2 regions of the Virgibacillus sp. MG-45 genome follow, and region 2 is predicted to be linked to the other one. Evidence: riboswitches for the same ligand, from Rfam matches in the RefSeq annotation. Region 2 holds a riboswitch; the other holds the start of a gene.

Region 1 (4,408 bases), on a different contig from region 2:
AATAGTCAGCTTGTTACCCATCGCGTTATTGAAGTAATAAATCAGGGGGAGGCAACACAGTTTCGAACAAAGGGTGACAATAATAAAAATCCAGATATGAATCTAGTTCTCCCTCAAAATGTTACTGCAAAGTATACCGGAATTACGGTGCCATTTATCGGATATTTGCTTGGATACGCGAGCACACCTTTAGGTGTAGCATTACTTCTCATTGTTCCCGGAATCATGCTACTGGCGTATTCAATATTTACGATTCACCGTGCATTAAAAGAAATCGAACAAACAACAAAAGACTCGAAAACAGAGGAACAGACAATTGCTTAATAATTGTTCCCCTTGAACAAGGGTTCAATATACATACCCAATTGGGTGAAAACTATTTAGGAGGAATGGGAAATGAGTATGAAGAAAAAAATGACAACAGGTATTCTAGCAGGCGCGCTTGGATTGTCACTTGTTGCTGGCGGAACGTATGCTGCATTTAATGATGTAGAAACTGTCGACAACAGCTTTGCAGCAGGAACACTAGATTTAGAAACAAATACAGATGTGTTGTTTGATCTAAGCAATTTAAAGCCAGGCGATTGGTTTGAAAAAACATTGACCTTAACGAATAACGGGTCGCTAGCGATTGATGAGATCTTATTAACGAGTTTTGCTTCAGGATGGGAAGATGTGCTCCATAACCAATTACCTGATGATGGTGTTAATAACGAAGTAGATTTTCTCCGCCAATTTCAAGTTGAAGTGATGGGAGAGACATTTACATTAGATGAATTAGTAGCTCATGCTAATCAAAGCGTTACCTTTGAAGGAGCGGGTGTGGCTTCATTAGAACCGGGAGATTCTCATGATTTTGATGTAAAAATTACGTTTGTAGAGGACGATACTCGCTATGATGGCTCTCGCTTCTTTGAGCAAAACAAATACCAAGGAGAAGGTGCAGCGATTAATTTACGCTTTGAAGCTACACAAATGCCTGGTGAAGATCGCAGCAACGACTAAAAAATTGAATGGGGGAGCGTAAAAGATGGGTATTAAAAAACGATTAACAAGTGGAGCTATTGCTGCCACACTCGGAATCTCATTAATTGGAGTAGGAACATGGGCAGCGTTTAATGATGTGGAAAATGTAGAAGGTGGCGTTGCGGCAGGAACCTTGGAACTTTCTTTAAATGAACTGAATGGACAGCCGGTAAACTTTGATATTTCTAACTTAAAGCCTGGTGACCATATGACAAGACAGCTTCAGCTTAAAAATGATGGCTCACTAGCGATAAAAGATGTGCTCTTGTCTATAGAGACCGTTGACTTTCAAGACTATGCGCCAAATGAGCCAGGAATGCCAGGCTATGAGGATGAGGATACGTGGGGAGAAAATACCGTTGTTGACTACTTAAACCAGTTTGAAGTTACCATCATGAATGTAGGAAATGAAGGCAGTGGGGATGGGGAATTCCCGAAGAATATTATTCTTGAGAATGTATCTTTAGGCGATTTTTATTTAGCATCTGGTACGATCCATGGCGATCGTCCAGGGGAGGATCCAGCTTCTATCCAAGCTGCTAGAGAACGTGTCTGGAATAGTGTCGATCAAGCATATATTGATGTAGCTTCAAATCGATTGAATGTGTCAACAGTAAATCCTGATCAATGGACGGGACTTCCAGTCGATCCGTATGATCCAGACAATGTGCTTATCAAAATTGCTTTTAAAGATGACCAAACAAAAAATGAAGATGGCACATATGTACAGAACAAATATCAAGGAGATGCTGCTGCAATCGAATTTATGTTTGAAGCGAGACAATGGGATGGGCAGGATGTTTCCGACGAAGAAGGCTATGTAGAATCCAATGAACAGGCTAATAATGGCAATTAATTATTAAGGGAAGAGCTGCAGGGGAATTTGACGATTCCCCTGCAGCTATCTACTAAAGCTGGGAGGGGTGGATAGAATGAAACTAAAAGAAACAATTTTTTTCACCATTGTAATAATGGTGTTTTCCAGTATTTCTTTGGTGCATGCTGAAGAAGAATTTAATGTTGAACTTTCTACGAATCCCAGCACTATTCTTTTTCATATTGAAGAAATGAAACCAGGAGACTATGCAAGTAAAACATTAACGGTTACAAGTAATAGCACAGGAATGGTTGGTTATATCGTTAATGAAAGGTTTGTAGATGGATCTGAGAAGCTGTATGACCATCTAACATTAAGAATTTCAGATGAACACTCGACTTTATATGATGGGTTGGTGAAAGACTTTCAACAGCTCGAAAGTCGCGAATTAAAAGAGAAAGATTCAGATGTAATTACTTTTACAGTGTCCATGCCAAGTGAGTTAGGAAATGATTTTCAAGGGTTGAGAACAGCATTTGAACTAGAAATTTATGCAGAAGGGTCAATAAATAGTGCTTTGCCATCAGGAAGTAAATTACCAAACACGGCAACAGCTATGTTTCAGTATATTTTAATTGGTATCATCTTATTAAGTGTTGGAACTGCGGTTTATCTCCTACAAGTACGAAAGACATTGTTCAGGAAAAAGAAATTAGATATCGAATCATAATTTTCCTGCAAATATAGACAAAATGATGTGAGGCATTATACAAAACTAGTTTTAATATGACAAAACAAGTCAACCAAAAGTCCTTACTCGTATAGTATATTAGACATATAGAGAAAAAACTTCCTCAGAATAAAGGCAAACTTATTGAAAGGTAAGGACGCAAAATCACAGGTCTAACGTAATTGCTAGGACGGCTGGATTGCCTGAGCGTTATATTGGGGGATGGGGGAAATGGAAAGTATAATGGGAAAAGTTGTATTGGATGAGGAATGGATTATGCTAATAAAGGAGGCGAAGGCTGTAGGGCTATCAGTGGAAGATGTACGTTTATTTATAGAAGAAAATAAATCATGTACATAGCGAATTGAAAAACGTACTATATATAGAACTGCTCACCTATTTTGTGGTATAATTCGCAATGAAAGAAGGTGAGATGCTTGATAGGTGAAAAAATCAAACAATTACGGACAGAAAAGAACCTGTCTATATCTGAATTGGCTGAGCGAGCAAATGTAGCAAAATCCTATCTAAGTTCCATTGAGCGCAACTTGCAACGGAATCCATCAATCCATTTTATGGAAAAAATCAGTAGTGTGTTAGGGGTAACTGTTAATGAGTTGCTTGATGACAACCATGATTCACAAGAGGAAGTGCTTGATCATGAATGGCTGCAAATTGTCAAAGAGGCAATGGATTCAGGCATTACAAAAGAACAGTTCAAGGAGTTTTTGGAATTTAGCAAGTGGAAAAACAAGCAAGAGAACCACTCTTGATTTGAAATGCGATTACCCTAATTAAATAATATATTTTTGCATACTACGGAGATGATACTGTAGTATTTTTTCTTGTGTTTTTTACATGTGTAGGTTTGCTCTCCTCCAACATTTGAAGATTCATCCCACGTAAACTGGAGGTGCTCTGTCTTACCTGCGTCAGCAACAAGCTTCTTTCTTAACCTAATGAACATTGATTGTGTATAAAAGTTGACAACAATACATAAAATTAACCTTTCCATAAATTTAAATATGGATTTTTGTTCCAATACGTAGTACGATGGAACTAATTGTCATTCGGTAATGAATTAAGCATAATCCCTTTCATGATTATTCTTATGTTGTATCGCATAACATCCTAAATTTACATACTCTTCTAATATCATTATGGTAGGGTAGCATTTTTCGTTATCGTATCTTTAGTAACCTTAAACTGTTTCCGTGCATAAGATAGTTGAAACAAGTTTTGTGCAAGGACAAAAACAATAAGGTGATGCTACATGATGTCTTTTTTAATAGCACAAAGATAGGTAAAGACAAAAACATCATAAAGCTTTCGAAAATTATATAGATAGAACGTCAAAAATCGACAGTATTCTATAGTTATATATGTTATTCTTCGGTTACGTTGCATTTTTTGCCGACTACTAAAAGAATTTGTCAATCCGTACGGTTAAAATAATCTAATATTGGGATACTTTTTAAGAGGGTGAAGAAATGAGTGAACGGGAATATTATAAGCATGTATTACAAAAGGTAATTGCAGAGACAGAAAATGAAAAGATAAAGACGTCTGAAGAACTAATTCAAGCACTTATATTTGAGCTTACTGAATTAAGACGAACAGCAACAGATTAGAAATGCTACGTTGGAATGGATGATTATCAAAGTTTATTGCTGTATAATAACAGCGTAACATTGGACAAACTGTTTGCGAAATTGATGGAACGGATAGTAAGTTTTTTCCTTATACTATTGATTTTAGGTGGGAAGATAGTATGGATACGTTTAAAAATCCAAATTTGATGATTTTTAAATGAATAATGCAGGCTAATGCTTATG
Region 2 (4,408 bases):
CAGGTGTTAAAATTGCAATGGGAACCGATGCTGGTGTCATGAAGCACGGCACAAACCTCCGAGAGCTTGGACTAATGGTTGACGGAGGAATGACGCCAATGGAGGCGATTGTGGCTTCCACAAAAACCGCTGCAACTTGTCTAGGCTGGGAGGATCGAGTTGGAACGTTGGAAAACGGAAAGCTTGCCGATGTAATTATTGTGAAAGGAGATCCGTTAGCTGATATTTATTCTCTTGCCAATAATAATACGGTGCAAGTCGTTATGAAAAATGGCAAAATCGAAAAAAATGTATTATAGGTGATGAGGCTGCCAAATTGGCGGCCTTATTATTTTTTATAAGAATTGGTCTTTACTGGAAAGTGGCACGAAGGATAGTATATGATATTCATAAAAGCACAGAAAGCTTATTGGAGGATAAGGGATGACTGCCAAAATCATATTTGCTTCAAATAAATTGGAAAATATTAATGACCAACAAATAAAGCAAATGGTTGACAAACAAGGGCTTGGTCAATTCATTTCCGCACAAAGAACAGCACAAGGTGCAATGGGACAAACGATGTATGTTTGCACGACAAAGGGAGATTATGTGTTAAAAGGAAACCCGTTGTATGAAGGGCAGCTTAAAGAGGAAAAATACTTTATTGAACAGCTTCATAAACACACGGATATTCCCGTTCCAGTCCCATACATTCTTGATGAATCTGAAGATATTTTCGGATGGAACTATGCAATTATGCCTCGTCTCAGTGGATATCATCTAACAGATAAACAGCTTTACGAAAAGCTTCCTTATGAGGAGAAAGTAAAAATCGCCGAGAGGATCGCACATACATTAACAGCATTTCATCAATGGCGGGTTCGTGATTGTGGAGAATTAAATCCATTAACATGTTCTATTACTCCATTCCAAGAGGGATACCAAGCTTGGCTATATAAACGAATTTATTTTTGGTTACAGGATGCAACGAAGTATTCATTGATTTTACCGAAGGATATCGCATGGGTGCAGCACATATTAGATACATCGCAATCCGCATTTGCAGCGTTTTCATCGCCATGCTTTGTGATGGGAGATTTTAAACCGGGAAATTTTTTGATTGATCACACAAAAACGGAAGGATGGAAAGTAAGTGGTGTCTTTGATTTTACGAACGCTTACTTTGGTGATCCATTATCTGATTTAATAAAGCTTGTCACGCTATATATAGATAAGGAAGAAGAGAGCATCGCCTTGCATTTGATGAAAACGTATATAAACGGTTGTATGCATTCGTATGAAAAAACGGAAATAAAGCAACGTCTTATGGTGCACATGCTTCATCAGCGTATATTGGATTGGGGATGTGCAAAGGCTATAAATAAAGTCGATTGGGATAATGATCTTGCATTCTTTATATGGGCTAGTCGTTACACAGAGAAGGTTGCAGATTTCGTAGACAAAATCGATAACCCTTCCTGCTTACATCAATAAAGCAAGGAATTTTCTGAATTAATTTGATCATAAGCTGTGTATAATTTCTGATTTCGTGGTATAATACGTTTAGAAGTTAATTTATCATTAAAAACCGCCCCATGCGGATGCATGGAACGGTTACAATAGACCAACCCCAGCAAGAGGGGAAGGCACGATTTGGGAATAACCCTTCACGTCTCGGCTAAAGCACATGAGGGGTTATTTTTTATTGTTCTTCTCGGACATGATAAAAGCGATTAACATGCCAAATGAAATCATCAGCGTTAATACACCCTCCATATCCATAGGCATCACCCCCCTTCAAGGAAAACATCCTAGAAGGTTAACAGTGTGCCCGAACCCCTCATGTGAAGCCGGCCTATTGTTAACTAAATTATACCATATTCGATCGTATGTTCCTAATTTTTTTTGGCTATTTATAGTCCGAAACGAAAGGATGCTGCTTATGCACAGCATCTTTTTTTGATTTTAAATATTTTTTGAATTTATTTCGTCATCCCCCCTCAAAATTCGACACAATGGCGTATGAATGATAGATATTTTCAAAATAAAAGATGAAAAAGGCAAAACCATTGAAAGGTGGTGACGCAAAGCTAGAGGGACTAAAGATGTTTAATGGAGAATATCTATGTCAGCCAGCTGCCGTGTTACATAGGAACTAAAAATTGTCTTTATAGTACTCAAGGAGAGAAGTCAAATGGAGAATAAACTAAAAAAAATCTTAACAACGACTGTGTTTGCGGGGACTTTACTCGTTGCAAACTCCGCCTACGCGGATACAACTGGAGTAGAGGGGAATAACACAACAAAGGAGCCAGCAACCGAGCAAGCAGGAATGACACCTGATCATTTCTTTTATTTCTTTGATAAGCTTGGAGAAAATATGCAGTTGCTCTTTACAACAGATCCAGAAAAAGAATCAGATCTATTATTACAATTTGCTAATGAGCGCTTATCTGAAGCAGATCAAATGGCAGGAAAAGATAAAGATAAGTACGTTAATAAACTTATCGATGCTTATTTAACAAATTTAGAAAAAGCACAGGAAAATGTGGCGGAAATTGTAATTTCAGAGAAAATCGATCAAACAGTAAAAGAGGATTTATCGACAAAACTGGAAGATGTAACGTCCGTTTCTGATGCTGTAACAGAAAAACTGGAAGAAGAAAAAGCAGTAACCCTAGAGGAAAAAAGACAAGAAGCTTATTTAGTTGCTAATGTAGTAAAAGACCTTGATCCAGAGAAAGTAAAAACACTTCGTGAACAAGGATTTGGCTTTGGTGAAATTGTTAAAGTAGTGGCTTTAGCACAAGAAAGTGGTAAAACAGAAGATGAAATCGCAGCCATGTTAAAAGAAGGAAAAGGATATGGCGAGATAGCGAAGGAATTAAATGTAGATCCAGGTCAAATTATGAAAAAAGTAATTAAGAAAAAAGAGAAGTATATTGACCAAATGGTTGAAAAAGCAAAAGAAGCTGGCGATGAAACTGCGCTTCAAAATCTTCTAAAAGCAAAGGAAAACATTAAGCGTAAGAAAATCGAGTTTAAAATTGTCAAAGAATATGCAGAACTTGAAGAGGAAATCAAAGAAGAGTTATTAGAAATTCAAGAAGATTTAGCTGCTGGAAAGATTACACAGGAAGAAGCAGACCGAAAAATAAAAGAATTACAAGAAGAAGCAGCAGAAGAATTTAATGAGTTAAAAGAGGAAGCGGAAGAAGAAGCAAGAGAAGAAGATGATGATGACCTTGATGATGAGCAAGAAGATAAAGATGATGAAGCAGAAGAATTAGCAGAAAAGCAAAAGGAAAAAGCTGAAAAAGCACGTGAGAAACGAGAAGAAGCAGAAGAAAGAGCAAGAGAAAAAGCTGAAAAAGCACAAGAGAAACGCGAAGAAGCTGAAGAAAAAGCAAGAGAAAAAGCTGAAAAAGAGCGCGAGAAACGAGAAGAAGCAGAAGAAAGAGCAAGAGAAAAAGCTGAAAAAGAACGCGAAAAACGCGAAGAAGCTGAAGAGAAAGCAAAAGAAAAGGCTGAAAAAGCCAATAAAAAAGAAGCCGATGATGACGATCAAGAGGACGATGAAGATTAATTGAACTTGGCTGGAACAAAACAATTTTTCATCCGAAAAGTCCGAATGAAATAATGATGATAATCATTTAAATTTAATTGCATGCAGTTGAAATGGGTGAGATTCCTTCAGGAACAGGAACCATGGAACGCAGACTAAAATCGCTAAATCCTGTGGCAACGTCTGCGCTAGCCTGTCCTGTACGTCGAACACCAACACGGAAAAGCAGACTTTCTTTTCCGTGTTAGCTGTGGCCGTGCCTGGGGAAAGCGAACCCATTTTTAAACTGTGATGCTATTGTTCATATTTTGAGGCAAACGATTTCGTATTGTCTCATTCTTATTTGGATTTACTTAAAGAATTAATGGGTAGTAGAAAAAGACTTTACCCCCAACATGGAAACACGTATGATTATTCTAGAAATGATTATTCGATCGGGGGAAATGGAATGCAGGAACTGGAAATCGCCGATTACGTTACATTAGCTGCGGAGGGCGATGAGCTAACAAGAGAAAAGCTAATCCGGCATTACAGACCATATATTATAAATGTAGTCGGTCAAATTTGTAAAAGGTATGTTACGTGGAGTGATGAAGAAGCAAGCTTAGGATTATTAGCGTTTAATCGCGCAATCGATACATATGACAAGAAAGAACGAAAATCATTTCTAAATTATGTCTATTTATTAATAAAAAGAGATTTAATTGATTTTTACCGAAAAGAAACAAAGATGCAGCACGTTCCGTTAGTTATACCCAAAAAAGATGGGACAGGCAATGTAAATGTGTATGATGTAGAAAAATCAATGGATACATATCAGCAATCTATGGAAGAAGAAGATTTAGTTGAAGAAATATTGGA

Evidence for each region. A riboswitch is a leader RNA that binds a small molecule or an ion and turns the genes downstream of it on or off. The one in region 2 is predicted to bind cyclic di-GMP.
Region 1: it holds a riboswitch for cyclic di-GMP, as region 2 does, so the genes downstream of both, SPK86_RS05690 (anti-repressor SinI family protein) here and SPK86_RS00900 (DUF5667 domain-containing protein) in region 2, are expected to answer to the same signal.

What each region holds. Positions count from the first base shown of each region.
Region 1 is NZ_JAXOFU010000004.1:58,320-62,727, forward strand. Features, by position in the region: gene sipW (signal peptidase I SipW) at 1-324, shown strand, start outside; gene SPK86_RS05675 (TasA family protein) at 397-1,005, shown strand; gene SPK86_RS05680 (TasA family protein) at 1,031-1,882, shown strand; gene SPK86_RS05685 (hypothetical protein) at 1,959-2,573, shown strand; cyclic di-GMP riboswitch class I at 2,698-2,780, shown strand; gene SPK86_RS05690 (anti-repressor SinI family protein) at 2,805-2,933, shown strand; gene SPK86_RS05695 (helix-turn-helix domain-containing protein) at 3,011-3,346, shown strand; gene SPK86_RS05700 (hypothetical protein) at 4,064-4,204, shown strand.
Region 2 is NZ_JAXOFU010000001.1:171,951-176,358, reverse strand. Features, by position in the region: gene SPK86_RS00910 (metal-dependent hydrolase family protein) at 1-299, shown strand, start outside; gene SPK86_RS00905 (phosphotransferase family protein) at 424-1,476, shown strand; cyclic di-GMP riboswitch class I at 2,032-2,126, shown strand; gene SPK86_RS00900 (DUF5667 domain-containing protein) at 2,177-3,568, shown strand; gene sigI (RNA polymerase sigma-I factor) at 3,996-4,408, shown strand, end outside.